One region of the Ornithinicoccus hortensis genome, then DNA from elsewhere that is predicted to be linked to it. Evidence: predicted binding sites of a transcription regulator. Region 1 holds the regulator's gene; the other holds the start of a gene.
What was found. The regulator LexA, encoded in region 1, represses DNA repair genes until DNA is damaged. The targets are predictions, from matches to a motif close to TCGAACANNTGTTCGA.
Positions count from the first base shown of each region.

Region 1 (7,632 bases):
CGCCGACTCGACGAGCTGGGGGTGCTCGGCCGGTTGCGCACGGTCAGTGCCGTCTCGGGAGGCGCCATCGTCGCCAACCTGCTCACCGACCCACGGCTGGAGTGGCCCGACCCGCTCGGCCCCTCGGGTCGGGTCGGCGGCCTGGAGGAGTTCGTCGTCGATCCGCTGCGCCGGCTGACATCGCGCAACGTGCGCACCCCGGCGCTGCTGGCCAGGCTCCGTCCCCGGAGGGGCGGCACGGCCGCCACGACCCAGGCGGTGGCCGCCGAGCTCCTGGGTGCCGTGCCCTGGTGGGACCGGGACCTGCGCGATGTCCGGCGGGCGGGGCCGGCCGTGCTCACCAGTGCGACCGAGGTCGGCTACGGCGTGACGTGGTCGTTCGCGGACGCCCGCAGCAGCGCGCCACACGGTCGGGTCGGTGACCACCGGCTGGGGTATGCCGCGCCGCCGCCTGGCCTGCGGGTCGTGGACGCCGTGACCGCCTCGCTCGCCTACCCGCCGATCTTCGAGCCGCTCGTCCTCGACGGGGCGGCGCTCGGACTGGTGGGTGGTGTCCCCGACCCGGACGAGGAGCCGCTCGTCCACGAGCTGATCGGGACGCGGATCGAGCTGGTCGACGGGGGAGTGGTGGACAACCTGGCCCTCGAGCAGGTCTGGGCCGACCACGAGGCGGTCCTGGTCAGCGACGGGGGAGCGGTGTCCCGCGGCCGGGGCCCGGGGTCGGTCCTCGGCCGGTGGTGGCACCTGATGTCGATCGCCTCCTCGGGTGGGCACACCACCCGGCTCCGGTGGTTGCGCGCGTGCTTCTCGCAGGGGCTGCTCCACGGGGCGACCTGGTCGCTGGAGTCCCCCAACGCGGTGGCCACTGCCGTCCCGGAGCACCGTCCTACCGGGGACGCCCGCCACTACCCGCCGGGGACGGTCGCCGTGATCAACCGGGTGCGGACGGACCTGGATGCCTTCGATCCGGCCGAGCAGATGGTCCTGGAGCGGCACGGATACCTGGTCTGCGACGACTCGATGCGCCGCTACGCACCCCACCTGGTCTCCCGCCCCGCGCCGGTGCGGCCGCCCCACGAGTCCGTCGAGGACCCGGCCTGGGCGGCCGAGTTGCTGGCCGGGTCCGACCGGATCACGCCGTGGGGGCGTTCGACGCCCGAGCCCAGCGCCGGGTGAGTTCCGCCAGGACCCCGCGCCACGGCATACCGTGTGCCTGTGGACCCCTCGCAGACGCTGCCCGGCCGGACCCCGGTGGACGAGGTCGCCTATGCGCGGTTGCGCGAGGTCGTGTCGGGCGGCGGTGTCGTGGTGTTGGCCGGCGCCGGGATGTCGACGGCCTCCGGGATCCCCGACTACCGCGGTCCGGACGGCCAGCGCCGGGTGCAGCCCATGCAGCATGACGAGTTCCTCGCCTCCCCGGAGAACCGGCGCCGGTACTGGGCCCGCAGCTACGCCGGCTGGCGCCGCTTCCAGGCAGCCAGCCCGAACGAGTCCCACCGTGCCGTCGCGCAGCTCGAACGGCTCGGTCTCGTCTCCGGCGTGATCACCCAGAACGTGGACGGGCTGCACCACGAGGCCGGCTCCCGCCGGGTCCTGGAGCTGCACGGCAACCTGGCCCGGGTCTGCTGCCTGAACTGCGGGGAGGTGTACTCCCGGGAGGTGGTCCACGACTGGCTGACCGAGGCGAACCCCGGGTTCCGCGTCGAGACCCAGGAGGTGCGACCGGACGGCGACGTCGTGATCCCGGAGGACGACATCGCCCGGTTCCATCTCGCCCGCTGCGTCGTGTGCGGTTCGGACCAACTCAAGCCCGACGTCGTGTTCTTCGGCGGGTCGGTGGCCAAGCCGTTGGTGGAGCAGGCGTTCGCGATGGTCGACCACGCGCGCTCCCTGCTGGTGCTGGGGTCCTCCCTCCGGGTGATGAGCGGCTACCGGTTCGTCCGGCGGGCGGCGCGTCTGGGGATCCCGGTGACGGTCGTGACCCGGGGTGACACCCGGGCGCAGGAGGAGGTCAGCCTGCGCGTCGACGCGCTGCTCGGCGACGTCCTGCCCAGGCTCGTCGCGGACCTCGCCTGAGCCGCGGTCGGTGACTTCCGGGACTACCGCGGGCGCCCAGGGAGGGCTACGTTCGGGGGAGGGACCCGGGACGTCCCCGGGACCCCGTTCGCCCGGAGGTGTGCGATGAGCATGACCAAGGACCAGGTGTCGGTGTTGGCCGGTCGCCCCGTCTTCGACCTCGACGGTCGTGCGGCCGGTGAGTTGCTCGAGGCCTTCCTCGACACGCGAGACGACCACCCGGCGTGGGGGTTGATCCAGCACGGCGAGGTGCTGCGGGTCGTGCCGCTCTACGGGGCGGTGCCGCACGAGGACGGGATCCGGGTGCCCTACTCCGGCGAGGCGATCGACTACGGGCCCACGCTGACCGAGACACCGGAGGGGGTGCACGCGACGCCCGACGAGTGGTTCAGCTACTACGGGCTCCGGGGCACCGTCGGGCCCGACCCCGAGATGGACGTCCCGCTCGAGCAGGAGCACCTCGCGCGCAACCTCTCCGGATACTCGCCCGACGTGCCCGCCGCCCATGCCGCCTCGTATGCCGGGGGGCACCATCCCGGGGCGCAACACCTGCGCAGCGCTGGCATGCGGGCCTGACCGCCGGCGCAGCCTGTTGTCAGGCACGGCATGCAGGGCCGGCACGGCCTGCACGTGACGGTGCCGCCCGCCGAAGGGGTGGAGGGTCGGCGGGCGGCACCGGTATGTGCCGCACGGGGGCGCCGCCGCCTGGGGGACGGCGCCGTGCGGAGCGGGATCAGATGCGGCGCAGCACCGCCGTGACCTTGCCGAGGATCACGGCGTGGTCGCCGTCGATCGGGTCGTAGGCCTCGTTGTGCGGCATCAACCACACCTTGCCGTCCTTGCGATTCAGCGTCTTGACGGTCGCCTCGTCGTCGAGCAGCGCCGCGACGATGTCGCCGTTGTCGGCGCTCTGCTGCCGCTGCACGACGACCCAGTCCCCGTTGCAGATCGCGGCGTCGATCATCGAGTCGCCGACCACGTTGAGCAGGAACAGTTCGCCATCACCCACCAGCTGCTTGGGCAGCGGGAAGACGTCCTCCACGGCTTCCTCGGCCAGGATCGGACCGCCGGCGGCGATCCGGCCGACCAGCGGCACGTAGCTCGCCTCGGGCCGCGCGTCCCCGATGCCGGTCTCGTCGCCGACGTCCGTGACGGGGTGCTCCCCCGTGCCCGAGGGGGCCGCGCCGGCGCCGACGGGGCGACGGTATCCGGTGGCCTGGCCGTCGGCGCCCGGGACGACGATCTCGATCGCGCGCGGGCGGTTGGGGTCGCGGCGCAGGTAGCCCTTGCGCTCCAGCATCTTCAGCTGGTGCGCGACGGAGGAGGGGGACGTGAGGCCGACGACGTCGCCGATCTCCCGCAGGCTGGGTGGGTAGCCCCGGGTGTCGACCGACTCGCGGATCATGTCCAGTACCTTGCGCTGTCGCGCGGTCAGCGCGGGACGCTCCTCGTCCCGCTCCGGGAACTCGTGGATCTTGCCCATCGTCTTCTCCTACCCCTCGGGCCCTGAAACGGCTGGTCAGCCGCTCTGTCGGTGGCGTCTGGTGTGCTTCCCGACATGAACAAGCGTACGAGCATTCGACCCGTCGGGCAAACATCTGTTCGACGCGGCGTGTCGACATTTCTCGTACGACTGTGCTACACATGAGACAGACGTTCTATCGCACGCATGTACGCGTCGAGCAGGACGACCGACGACAGAGCTGGAGGACACCATGAGCGCAGCACCCGTACTGCACGACCTGGCCGAGGCCCCGGAGCGCAGGGCCCCCCGGGGCGGCCGCGGACACCTGCGGCTGGTCCACGAGGGGGAGTTGGCGCAGGGGCATGCGCCGGTCGCGCCGCTCTCGGAGCGCGATCCGAAGGTCAGCCGTCCGCGGCTGCGCGTGCTCGCCGCCCCCGAGGTTCCGGCGGCTGCGGTCCGCGTAGCCCCTGCCCGCGTGGCCCCGGCCCGCGGGCGGATCACCCGTCGCGGTCGGCTGGTCCTGACCGGCACGGTGACGCTCCTGCTGGCGGTGACCGTGGCCGCGGTCATCGGATCGGTGCTCCCGGCGGGGGCCTCCTCGGTCGAGACCGTCGTGGTCCAGCCCGGGCAGACCCTGTCCGAGATCGCCGCGACACAGCTGCCCGACCTCTCGGTGAACTCCGCGATCGTGCAGATCCAGTTGGCCAACGACATGAACAGCCTGCAGGTGCAGGCCGGCCAGGTCCTGGAGATCCCGGGCAACTGAGCCCGTCCCTCCTGGGGAACCGACTGATCCGGGCCGTCCCGGACAGCGGAGCCCGGCCGAGAGCGAGGCTCGCGCGGACCGGCACAGTCAGGGCCCCGGAGGGGCGCTCGCACGCGATCGCGTGGGAGCCGGCGTCGGCTCGGCCAGCGCCGTGATCAGCCGGTCGGCTGGCCGGGCTCCGTGCCCTCGTCGGGTTCGTCGTCGGACTCCATGACCGCATCCCACAGGGCGGCCATCTGGTCGACTGGCAGGTAGAACCCACTGATGTTGGAGTCGAACATCAGGCCCTCAATGTCCGCCGAACTGTAGGCGGCGGCAGATTCGACGACCTGACGCGGCGGCAGGGCGATCGCCGCGAGGTCCTCGCCCTCGGCAATCATCTGCTGCTGGACCGCGAAGTGGCGTGCCCGGTGGCTGTCGGTAAAAGCCAGCAGCACCAGTTGCCCGTCGACCTCGGCCGCGGCGGGGGACTCCATCCCCTCCTCACCGACCGCGATGAACCACCAGTTCGGCAGGTTCATCGTGACGCTCCACAGGGCCGCCATGCCGGTGCGGTCCTCGGGTCCTTCGATCTGCTCGACCAGTCGGTCGATCTCCGACTCCCCGGGGGTCGGTTCACCGGTCTCCGGGAGCAGCGGATCCTGACCGGTCAGGTCCTCGGGCTGCAGTTCCTGGGGGTCGTTCATGGGTCCACCTCACCACAAGACCGTGGGCAGCGCCGCATCCGGCGGGGGGCCGACAGGCCCTGAAGGGGCCTTCGCCGGCCTGGTCACGAAGGCTTTTCCGGCGTCGTCAGGAGGTCTTCGTCGGCGTCGTCAGGAGGGGGCCCTGGCCGTCGAGGGGCACGGAAACCTGTTCGGAACCCACGGTGTGGTGTTCGCCGCGCACGGAGACCTCGACGGTCTCGCCGTCCTCGACCCGGAGGACGATCTCGTCCTGCCGCACGGTGATCCGCAGGCGCGACCCGAGCCAGGCCATCGTCCAGGAGAGCTCGGGCCACTCCGCGGGCAGCCGGGGGTCGAAGCCGAGCTGCCCGTGGCTGTCCCGCATCCCGCCGAACCCGCCCACCAGGGCGCTCCACACGCCACCGGTCGAGGCCACGTGCACGCCGTCGGTGGTGTTGCCGTGCCGGTCGTTGAGGTCGACGAACAGCCCTGCGTAGAAGTAGCGCAACGCCAGGTCGGCATAGCCGACCTCGGCCGCCATGATGGACTGCACCACCGCGGACAGCGTGGAGTCCCCGGTGGTGATCGGGTCGTAGTACTCGAAGTTGGCCCGCTTCTCCTCCGGGGTGAAATGGTGCCCGGACAGGTACATGGCCAGCACGACGTCGGCCTGCTTGAGCACCTGGAAGCGGTAGATCACCAGCGGGTGGTAGTGCAGCAGGAGGGGGCGCTTGTCGGCGGGAGTGGTCTCCAGGTCCCAGACCTCGCGCTCGAGGAAGTGCGAGTCCTGGGGGTGGACGCCCACCTCGGCGTCGTACGGGATGTGCATGCCCCGGGCAGCGGCCGCCCACTCCTCCACCTCCCCGGGGTCCAGGCTGAGCCGGGCGACCGCACGGGCGTGGCCCTCGGGGTCGACCTCGGCCAGTTCGGTGATCGCCGACACGGCCGTCTCGAGGTTGTGCCGGGCCATCACGTTGGTGAACAGGTTGTTGTTGACGACCGTGGTGTACTCGTCCGGTCCGGTCACCCCGTGGATGTGGAACGCCTTGGTCCCGTTGCCCTGCCAGAAGCCGAGGTCGGCCCACATCCGGGCGGTCTCGACCAGGATGTCCAGCCCCTCATTCAGCAGGTAGCCGCGGTCGCCGGTGGCCCGGACGTACTTGTCGAGGGCGAAGGCGATGTCGGCGTCGATGTGATACTGCGCGGTGCCCGCCGCGAAGTAGGCGGAGGCCTCCAAACCGTTGATCGTGCGCCACGGGAACAGCGCGCCCTCCTGGGCGAGCTCGTGGGCGCGGTTGCGCGCCGCGCCCAGCATCCGGTGCCGGAACTGGAGGGCGTTGCGCGCTGCCTGCGGCGTGGTGTAGGTCAGGAAGGGCAGCACGTAGATCTCGGTGTCCCAGAAGTAGTGGCCGCCGTAGCCGGACCCGGAGACCCCCTTGGCCGGCACGCCGACGTTGTCCGCGCGGGCCGAGGCCTGGGCGAGCTGGAACAGGTTCCACCGGATCGCCTGTTGCAGGGCCGGCTGCCCGGTCAGCTGCACGTCGGACCGTTCCCAGAAGGCATCCAGCCAGGCCCGCTGGTCGGCCAGCAGCGCCTCCGGGCCCGCGGGGACGACCCGGTCCAGGGTCCGCCAGCAGCGGTCGGCGAGTTCGCGTACCGGCACCCCCTTGGAGGTGTGGACCGCGACCGTCTTGGTCAGCGTGATGGGTTGGCCCTGCCGACCGGCGAGGGAGTAGACGTGCTTGGCGAGGTCCTCCTCGGCGGTGATCTCCTCGCTGTACTCGCACTCGGTCTCCAGGTGGTGCTCGGCGGCCACCGCGATGGTCATCCGGGACCCGTGGCACCGGTAGCCCAGCAGCATCCGGTCGTCCCGGACCTCGCTGGCCTGCGGGTCGAGCACGCGGCGGGAGAACTGTTCGGCCTTGCGCGGGTCCAGCCCCTCGCCCATGGCTGCCGAGCTGACGTGGTACTCGTCCGACCCGTCCTGCCGGTTCAGCAGCTGGGAGGAGATCACGACCGGGGCGTCCCCGTCCAGCAGCTCCACCTCCAGCTGCAGCTGGGCGACGTGCCGCTCGGTGAAGCTGACCATCCGGGACGACCTGATCCGGACCCGGATGCCCGCGCTGGTCGCCCAGATCACCTCGCGGCGCAGCGTCCCGTCGCGGAAGTCCAGCGTGCGGGAGTAGCCGTCCAGGTCCGCGTCGGAGAGCAGCAGCGGCTCGTCGCCGATGTAGAGCTTGATCGTCTTCGGGTCCGGCACGTTGACGATGGTCTGGCCGACCCGGGCCAGGCCGAAGGCGTCCTCGGCGTGCTCGATCCGCCAGGTCTCGTGGAAGCCGTTGACGTAGGTGCCGTGGGTGTGGGTGTCGCGGCCCTCCTCGGGGTTGCCGCGCATGCCGAGGTAGCCGTTGCCGACGGCGAACAGCGTCTCGGTCTGTCCCAGGTCGGTGGTGTCGTATGCGGTCTCCGTCAGTGCCCACTTATCGACCGGGAAGCGGGTCCGGTCCAGCGGGTCGACGGGGGCCGGAGGCAGGTGGGGGGAGGGGTACTTCAGGTGCGTCATCCGGCACCGCCCTCGCCGCCGAGTTCGTCCGGATCCACCGGGTCGCTGGCCACGATGAGCTCGGCCAGGTCCGCGACGACGAGCTCGGCCCCGGCCT
Region 1 is NZ_VFOP01000001.1:1,600,284-1,607,915, forward strand. It holds gene FB467_RS07465 (patatin-like phospholipase family protein) at 1-1,176, shown strand, start outside; gene FB467_RS07470 (Sir2 family NAD-dependent protein deacetylase) at 1,216-2,076, shown strand; gene FB467_RS07475 (hypothetical protein) at 2,182-2,652, shown strand; gene lexA (transcriptional repressor LexA) at 2,810-3,559, opposite strand; gene FB467_RS07485 (LysM peptidoglycan-binding domain-containing protein) at 3,792-4,307, shown strand; gene FB467_RS07490 (hypothetical protein) at 4,463-4,993, opposite strand; gene FB467_RS07495 (glycoside hydrolase family 65 protein) at 5,100-7,535, opposite strand; gene FB467_RS07500 (HAD family hydrolase) at 7,532-7,632, opposite strand, start outside.

Region 2 (7,632 bases), 990 kb from region 1:
ATGACGACCAACAGGTCGATCACCGTGGTGAGGCCCAGCGTGAACGCGAAGGCCTTCACCCCGGCCTCGGACAGGAAGTACAGCACGCTGGCGGCGATCAGGTTGACCGCGTCGGAGATGATGATCGTGCCGCGGGCGCGCCGCCAGCCGGTGTCCACGGCATACCGCAGTGGTCGCCCGGCGCGGACCTCGTCTCTGATCCGTTCGAAGTAGACGATGAAGCTGTCCGCGGTCACACCGATCGCCACGATCACACCCGTGACCCCGGCCATGGTGAGTCTGAAGTTGTGGGTCGTGCCGAGCAGTGTGATGGTCCCGTAGGTCAGCGCGGTGGCCACGAGGAGCGAGCCGACGGTGACCAGGCCCAGGGCGCGGTACTGCAACAGCGAGTAGATGAAGACCAGCACCAGACCGATGATGCCGGCGATGATGCCCAGCCGGAGCTGCTCGCCGCCGAGGGTGGGGCTGATCTGCTCGCTGGTCTGGATGGTGAAGGACATCGGCAGCGCACCGAACTTCAGCTGGTTGGCCAGCAGCTCGGCGGACTCGTTGGTGAAGCCGCCGGCGATGCTCGCGGTGCCGTTCGGGATCGCCTCGTTGACTCCCGGCGCCGAGATCACCTCGCGATCCAGCACGATCGCGAACCGGTTGCGAGCGTCCTGCTTGGAGATGGCGGCCAGCCGGGCCGTGATCTCGCGGAACGCCTCGGTGCCCTCGGCGTCGAAGGTGAGGCTGACCTGCACCCGACCCGTCGGGCCGGCCTGGCCCATCTCCAGGCCGGAGGACGCGTCGGTCACCGACGCGCCGGTCACCTCGGAGGGGCCGAGGATGAACTTCTCCAGGCCGCCGGAGGAGCAGGCCACCGTCGCCACGGCGGGGTTCTCGCTGGTCGCGTCGTAGGCGGCCTCCGGGTCCGAGCAGTCCAGGTCCATGAACTCCTGCTGCAGCTCGGGGGTGACCCAGGCCAGGTCGCTGGCGTCCGTCGGGGTCGGCAGGTCCGTGTCCTCCGGGCCCTCGGTGGACACGGCGTCGTCGGTGGTCTGCTCGTCGTCGGCGCCGGTGGCCCCGGGGGCATCGGTGGCCGTGGCCTCGTCCGCCGCGTCACCGGCTGCGAGCAGGCCCTCGGGGTAGGCGCCGTCGGTGACGGTCGCGCCGTCCTCCCCGCTCCCCTCGGGCACGCTCACGGACGGTTCGCCGCCGGTCGCGTCGTCGGTGGCCTCGTCGCCGGTGGCCGCGGGGTCGTCGGTGGACCCGGTGGGCATCGGCAGCTCACGGGTGGGCGTCGGCGGGGTGGTCTCCATCGGCTGGGTGGCCTGCGCGACCAGGACCGCGCGGAACTGCAGCTGGGAGGAGCGGCTCAACGCATCGAGCTGGTCCTGGGTGGGGTTGCCGGGGATCGCCACCGAGATGCTGGTGGCCCCCAGGCGGGACACCTCGGCCTCGGCGACGCCGTTGCCGTCGATCCGGCGCCGGATGATGTCGATGGCCTGGTCGACCGTCTCGGCACTGATGTCGGCATCGCCCTCCACGACCGGCTCCAGCACGATCTGGCGTCCGCCGGCCAGGTCCAACCCCAAGAGCGGGGTGAGCTGGCCCGGGGGGTTGCTCCACAGCTTGGCGGCACCGACGCCGCCGAAGACGAGGGCGATGATGAAGCCCAGGGCGATGATGGTCCTGATCGAGGTGCGGTTACGTCCGCTCTTGGTCTTCTTGGCCATCAACGCATCACTCCGTGGGCTCGTTGTCGGTCCCCGCCTGGTCCGACATACCGGCCCGCGGGGAGCGCACGATCGCCCGGCGGTCCCACTCGAGCTGGACTCCGGGGGCGACCTCGAGCCGGACGACGCCGTCCTCCAACGCCGCGATCCGGCCGTAGAGGCCGGTGCTGGTCATCACCTCGTCGCCGACCTGGAACTCCGACTGCATCTGCTGCATGGCCTTGGCCTTGCGACGCTGGGAGAAGATCATGTAGGCGATGAGCAGCAGGGGCAGCGCCAGCAGGAGCAGCGTCCCGAAGCCACCCCCCTGCGGCGTGCTCGCCGCGGCCTGAAACGACATGGTGGGTCCTTATAAACGTCCGTTGGAGCAGCACCCGTGGAGGGCCGCCAGGGGCACGCATCACACGGCGTGCACCCGGGGCAGTCTAGGTGAGCGACCGGGAGCCACCAAAGACGCCCCGCGGTTCGGCGGGTCTGTTGCCCGAATCGTGACCTGCCCGGATGCCGGTGCCCAGGGGCGGTCAGCCGCTGAACCGGCCGACGTCCCCGCTCAGCGGCAGCGTGTCCTGGCTGCCGGCGCCGGCGCCGGGGGAACCCTGCGGCGGGGTCAGGCCCAGGTGCTGCCAGGCCAGTGGCGAGGCGGCCCGCCCGCGCGGCGTGCGCACCATGAACCCCTCGCGGACCAGGAAGGGCTCGGCCACCGTCTCGACCGTGTCCGGCTCCTCCCCCACGGCGACCGCCAGGGTGCTCAGCCCGACCGGGCCGCCGCCGAACCGCTGGCACAGGGCCTCCAGGACCGCGCGGTCCAGGCGGTCGAGCCCCCGGGCGTCCACGTCGAACAGGTCCAGGGCTGCCTCGGCGGCGGGGAGGTCCACGACGTGCCGTCCGTGCACCTGGGCCCAGTCGCGCACCCGCCGCAGCAGCCGGTTCGCGATCCGGGGTGTGCCGCGGGACCGCGAGGCGATCTGCTCGACGCCGGCCGGGTCGGCCTCGATCTCCAGCAACGTGGCGTTCCGGGTCAGGATCTTGACCAGGTCCTCGGTGCTGTAGAAGTCGAGGTGTCCGGTGAAGCCGAACCGGTCGCGCAGCGGGGCCGGGAGCAGGCCGGACCGGGTGGTGGCCCCGACGACGGTGAAGGGTGGGAGCTCCAGCGGGATCGCGGTGGCGCCCGGCCCCTTGCCGACGATCACGTCCACCCGGAAGTCCTCCATCGCCAGGTAGAGCATCTCCTCCGCGGGCCGGGACATCCGGTGGATCTCGTCGAGGAAGAGCACCTCCCCCTCACTCATCGAGGAGAGCACGGCCGCCAGGTCACCGGCGTGCTGGATGGCCGGTCCGCTGGTGATCCGGATCGGCTGCTCCAACTCGGCCGCGATGATCATCGCCAGCGTGGTCTTGCCCAGCCCGGGCGGGCCGGACAGCAGGACGTGGTCCGGCGGTGCCTGGCGGCGCCGGGCGGCCTCCAGGACCAGGCCCAGCTGGTCGCGGACCCGCTGCTGGCCCGGGAAGTCGGTCAGCCGGCGGGGCCGCAGCGCCGCCTCGATCCGGCGCTCCTCCTCGCTGGAGTCGGCATCCACCACGCGCGCCGTCGCGTCCAGCGACCCGTCGTCCCAACCGCCGTCGCTCCCCCACCGGTCGTCGCCGGGGCCCTCCGGCACACCCCCGGTCACCGGCCGAGCTCCCGCAACGCGGCGCGCAACAGCTCGGAGACCTGGGTGGGCGCGTCCGGACCCGCGGCAACGCGGCCGAGGGCGTCCTCGGCCTGCTTGGCGCTCCAGCCGAGGCCGACCAGCGCCTCCCGCACCTGCTCCTGCGCGGCGCCCAGGGCGGCGGCTGGGGTGGCTGCCGGGGCACCCTCGGGCTGGTCGACGCCGACCATGATCTTGTCGCGCAGCTCCAGGACGAGCCGCTCGGCACTCTTCTTGCCGATCCCGGGGACCTTGGTCAGCGCGGCCAGGTCGCCGGTGGAGATGGCCCTGCGGACCTCCTCGGGGGCGTGCACCGACAGCATCGCCAGCGCGAGCCGGGGTCCCACCCCGGAGACCGTCTGCACCTGCTCGAAGAGGGCGCGACCCTCCGCCCCCGGGAAGCCGTAGAGCGTCAGCGACTCCTCCCGGACGACCAGGGTGGTCGCCAGGCGGGCCTCCGTGCCGGTGCGGCACTCCGCCGCGGTGGCCGGGGTGGTGTGGACCTGCAGGCCGACGCCGCCGACCTCGATCACCACGTGGTTGAGTCCGACGTGCAGGACGGTGCCTCGCACCGAGGAGATCATCGGGTCGTTCCGTTCTTGCCCTGGGTGGGCCGGTCGGTGGTGGGGCGCGGTCGCGCCGTCGCGGACGGGGTGGTCGGGGTGGTGGTCCGGGGGTACACGACCCGGCCGGCGACGGCGGCCCCCGCGCGCGTGGAGCTGCCTGGCACCGGGCGCTGGGCGGAGCGGGCCTGGGCGTGCAACTGGGCCAGCCGGTTCGGGCCGGCCGCGGCGGCCTGCTGCTGGGCCCGCACCATCAGGTCGGAGGCCGCCGCGGCGTGGCGGCGGTCGTGGGCCTCGCCACGCCATACGTGGCAGATCGCCAGGGCGAGGGCGTCCGCGGCGTCCGCGGGCCGGGGCGCGACGTCCAGTCCCAGGATCCGGGTGATCATCGAGGTGACCTGGGCCTTGTCGGCCCGACCGTTGCCGCTGACCGACGCCTTCACCTCGGTGGGGGTGTAGAGCGCGAGGGGCAGCCCCAGCCGGGCGGCGGCCAGCATCGGGACGGCCGAGGCCTGGGCGGTGCCCATGATCCCCTTGATGTTGGCCTTGGCGAAGACCCGCTCGACCGCGACCGCGTCGGGCCGGTGGTCGGCGAGCCACTGGTCGATCTCGGTCTGCAGGCTGAGCAGGCGTTCCTGCGGGTCGTCCGAGACCGGGGTGCGCACGACGCCCACGGCGACCATCCGCAGCGGGCGACCTGCCCGCCCCTCGACCACACCCAGGCCGCAACGGGTCAGGCCCGGGTCGACTCCGAGGACGCGCACCTGGTTGCCTCCCTCGTCCGGCGTTGTCTCCTGCGAACACCTGTTCGCAGGTCACAACGTTACGTCAGCGGGGCCGGAAGACGGCGGCGCGACGCGCCGGGCGGCTCAGTCCTCCTCGTCCAGCTGGGCCAGCACCTCGTCGCTGATGTCGCCGTTGGCGTAGACGTTCTGCACGTCGTCGCAGTCCTCGAGGGCCTCGATCACGCGGAACATCTTCTTGGCGCCCTCGAGGTCCAGGGGCACCTCGACGCTGGGCAGGAACTGCTGGTCGGCGGAGTCGTAGTCGATCCCGGCGTCGACGAGCGCCGTGCGCACGGCCACCATGTCGCCCGCCTCGCTGACGATCTCGTAGGACTCACCGATGTCGGTGACCTCCTCGGCCCCGGAGTCGAGCACCACCTCGAGGATGTCGTCCTCCGAGCGCCCCTCCTTGGCCACCAGGACCACGCCCTTGCGGTTGAACAGGTAGGACACCGACCCGGAGTCGGCCATGGTCCCGCCGTTGCGGGTCAGCGCGGTGCGGACCTCCATCACGGCGCGGTTCTTGTTGTCGGTCAGGCACTCGATCAGCAGGGCGACGCCGCCGGGGGCATACCCCTCGTAGGTCAGCGCCTGCCAGTCCGCACCACCGGCCTCGGCACCGGAGCCGCGCTTGACGGCGCGCTCGATGTTGTCGTTGGGGACGCTGGTCTTCTTGGCCTTCTGGATCGCGTCGTACAGCGTCGGGTTGCCGGCCGGGTCGCCCCCGCCGGTGCGCGCCGCGACCTCGATGTTCTTGATCAGCTTGGCGAACAGCTTGCCGCGCTTGGCGTCGATCGCTGCCTTCTTGTGCTTGGTGGTCGCCCATTTGGAATGGCCGCTCATCAGTCTCCCTTGCTCCTGCTGGTGCTCGGTCCGGATCGGTCCCCGATGCTACCTGCCTGCTCGCGCACCATCTGCACGAACAACTCGTGGACCCGCGCGTCCGGGGTCACCTCGGGGTGGAAGGAGGTGGCCAGGACGGGTCCCTGGCGGACCATGACGACCCGTTCGGCGCCGTCGTGCTCCACGGTGGCCAGGACCTCGACCCCGGGGCCCACCCGCTCGACCCACGGGGCGCGGATGAAGACCGCGCGGAAGGGCCCCTCGTCGGCGCGGGGCAGCGCGGCGATCTCCAGGTCGGCCTCGAAGGAGTCGACCTGGCGTCCGAAGGCGTTGCGGCGCACCGAGATGTCGAGGGCAGCCAGGCAGCCCTGGTCGGTCCGTCCGTCGAGGACCGCGCTGCCCAGCATGATCATGCCGGCGCAGGACCCGTATGCCGGCATGCCCGCCCGCAGGCGCGCGCGCAGCGGCTCGGCCAGGTCGAAGATGCGCAGCAGCCGGTCGATCGTGGTGGACTCACCGCCCGGGAGCACCAGCCCGTCGACCTCGGCGAGTTCCTCGGGGCGGCGCACGGTGCGCGCGTCCACACCGAGGGCGTTCAGCACCCGCAGGTGGTCCGCGACGTCTCCCTGGACGGCGAGCACCCCGATGCGTGGCCGGGGCGAAGTCACCAGCATGTCCTCCATCTCATCGGCTCGTCCTGACGAGCCTCGTCAACTCCTGGCGGTCGGACGCCCCCTCCCGATCCCGGTGAGGGCCGCTGGGCGCCGCGCCGGGTCGGCGGTGCCGGGGCCTACCAGCCGCGCTCGGCCAGCCGGTGCGGCTGTGGGATGTCGTCGACGTTGATCCCGACCATCGCCTCGCCGAGGCCGCGCGAGACCTTGGCGATGACGTCGGGGTCGTCGTGGAAGGTGGTGGCCTTGACGATGGCCGCGGCCCGCTCGGCCGGGTTGCCCGACTTGAAGATGCCCGACCCGACGAAGACGCCCTCGGCGCCCAGCTGCATCATCATGGCGGCGTCGGCCGGCGTGGCGATGCCCCCGGCGGTGAACAGCACGACCGGCAGCTTGCCCTGGAGCGCGACCTCCTTGACCAGGTCGTATGGGGCCTGGAGCTCCTTCGCGGCGACGTAGAGCTCGTCCTCGGACATGCTGGTCAACCGGCGGATCTCGGCCCGGATGGACCGCATGTGGGTGGTCGCGTTGGACACGTCACCGGTGCCGGCCTCGCCCTTGGAGCGGATCATCGCCGCGCCCTCGGTGATCCGGCGCAGCGCCTCGCCCAGGTTGGTCGCGCCGCAGACGAAGGGCACGGTGAAGGCCCACTTGTCGATGTGGTTGGCGTAGTCCGCCGGGGTGAGCACCTCGGACTCGTCGACGTAGTCGACACCGAGGGACTGGAGCACCTGCGCCTCGACGAAGTGTCCGATCCGGGCCTTGGCCATCACCGGGATCGACACGGCCTCGATGATGCCGTCGATCATGTCCGGGTCGCTCATCCGGGAGACCCCGCCCTGCGCCCGGATGTCGGCCGGGACCCGCTCGAGGGCCATGACCGCGACGGCGCCGGCGTCCTCGGCGATCTTGGCCTGCTCGGCGGTGACCACGTCCATGATCACCCCGCCCTTCAACATGTCGGCCATCCCCCGCTTGACCCGGGTCGTCCCGGCCTGGTGCTGGTCGGTGGTGTCGTGGGTGCTCATGCTCGTGACGTCCTTCGGTGACAGGGGGTGATCGTGGGCTTCGTGGGGCGTATGCCGAGTGGCGCCGTTGCGGACGTCCTCGGGTGCTCAGTCTACGGCGATCTGGGGCCAGGCATCCTCGAAGGTCACCGGCTGGGGCATCCGGGCGTGCCCGGCCAACCGGAACCACCGCACGACCCAGCTGCCGCGCAGCGCGGTCACGTCCCGGACCGCCTCGTTGTGGAAGCGTCGGGCGAGCTGCACCCGGACGCCGGCGCCCCGCAACCGGTCGAATCCCTCGACCGCCCCCTCGTCCTCGTGCTCCTGCAGCGTCTCCAGCGTGGTGGACGCGGCCTG
Region 2 is NZ_VFOP01000001.1:2,592,664-2,600,295, forward strand. It holds gene secD (protein translocase subunit SecD) at 1-1,718, opposite strand, end outside; gene yajC (preprotein translocase subunit YajC) at 1,726-2,058, opposite strand; gene ruvB (Holliday junction branch migration DNA helicase RuvB) at 2,240-3,376, opposite strand; gene ruvA (Holliday junction branch migration protein RuvA) at 3,385-3,990, opposite strand; gene ruvC (crossover junction endodeoxyribonuclease RuvC) at 3,987-4,733, opposite strand; gene FB467_RS12155 (YebC/PmpR family DNA-binding transcriptional regulator) at 4,839-5,597, opposite strand; gene pdxT (pyridoxal 5'-phosphate synthase glutaminase subunit PdxT) at 5,597-6,271, opposite strand; gene pdxS (pyridoxal 5'-phosphate synthase lyase subunit PdxS) at 6,388-7,296, opposite strand; gene FB467_RS19330 (LemA family protein) at 7,384-7,632, opposite strand, start outside.
Region 2: the regulator LexA is predicted to act here: its motif matches at 4,766-4,781, upstream of ruvC (crossover junction endodeoxyribonuclease RuvC).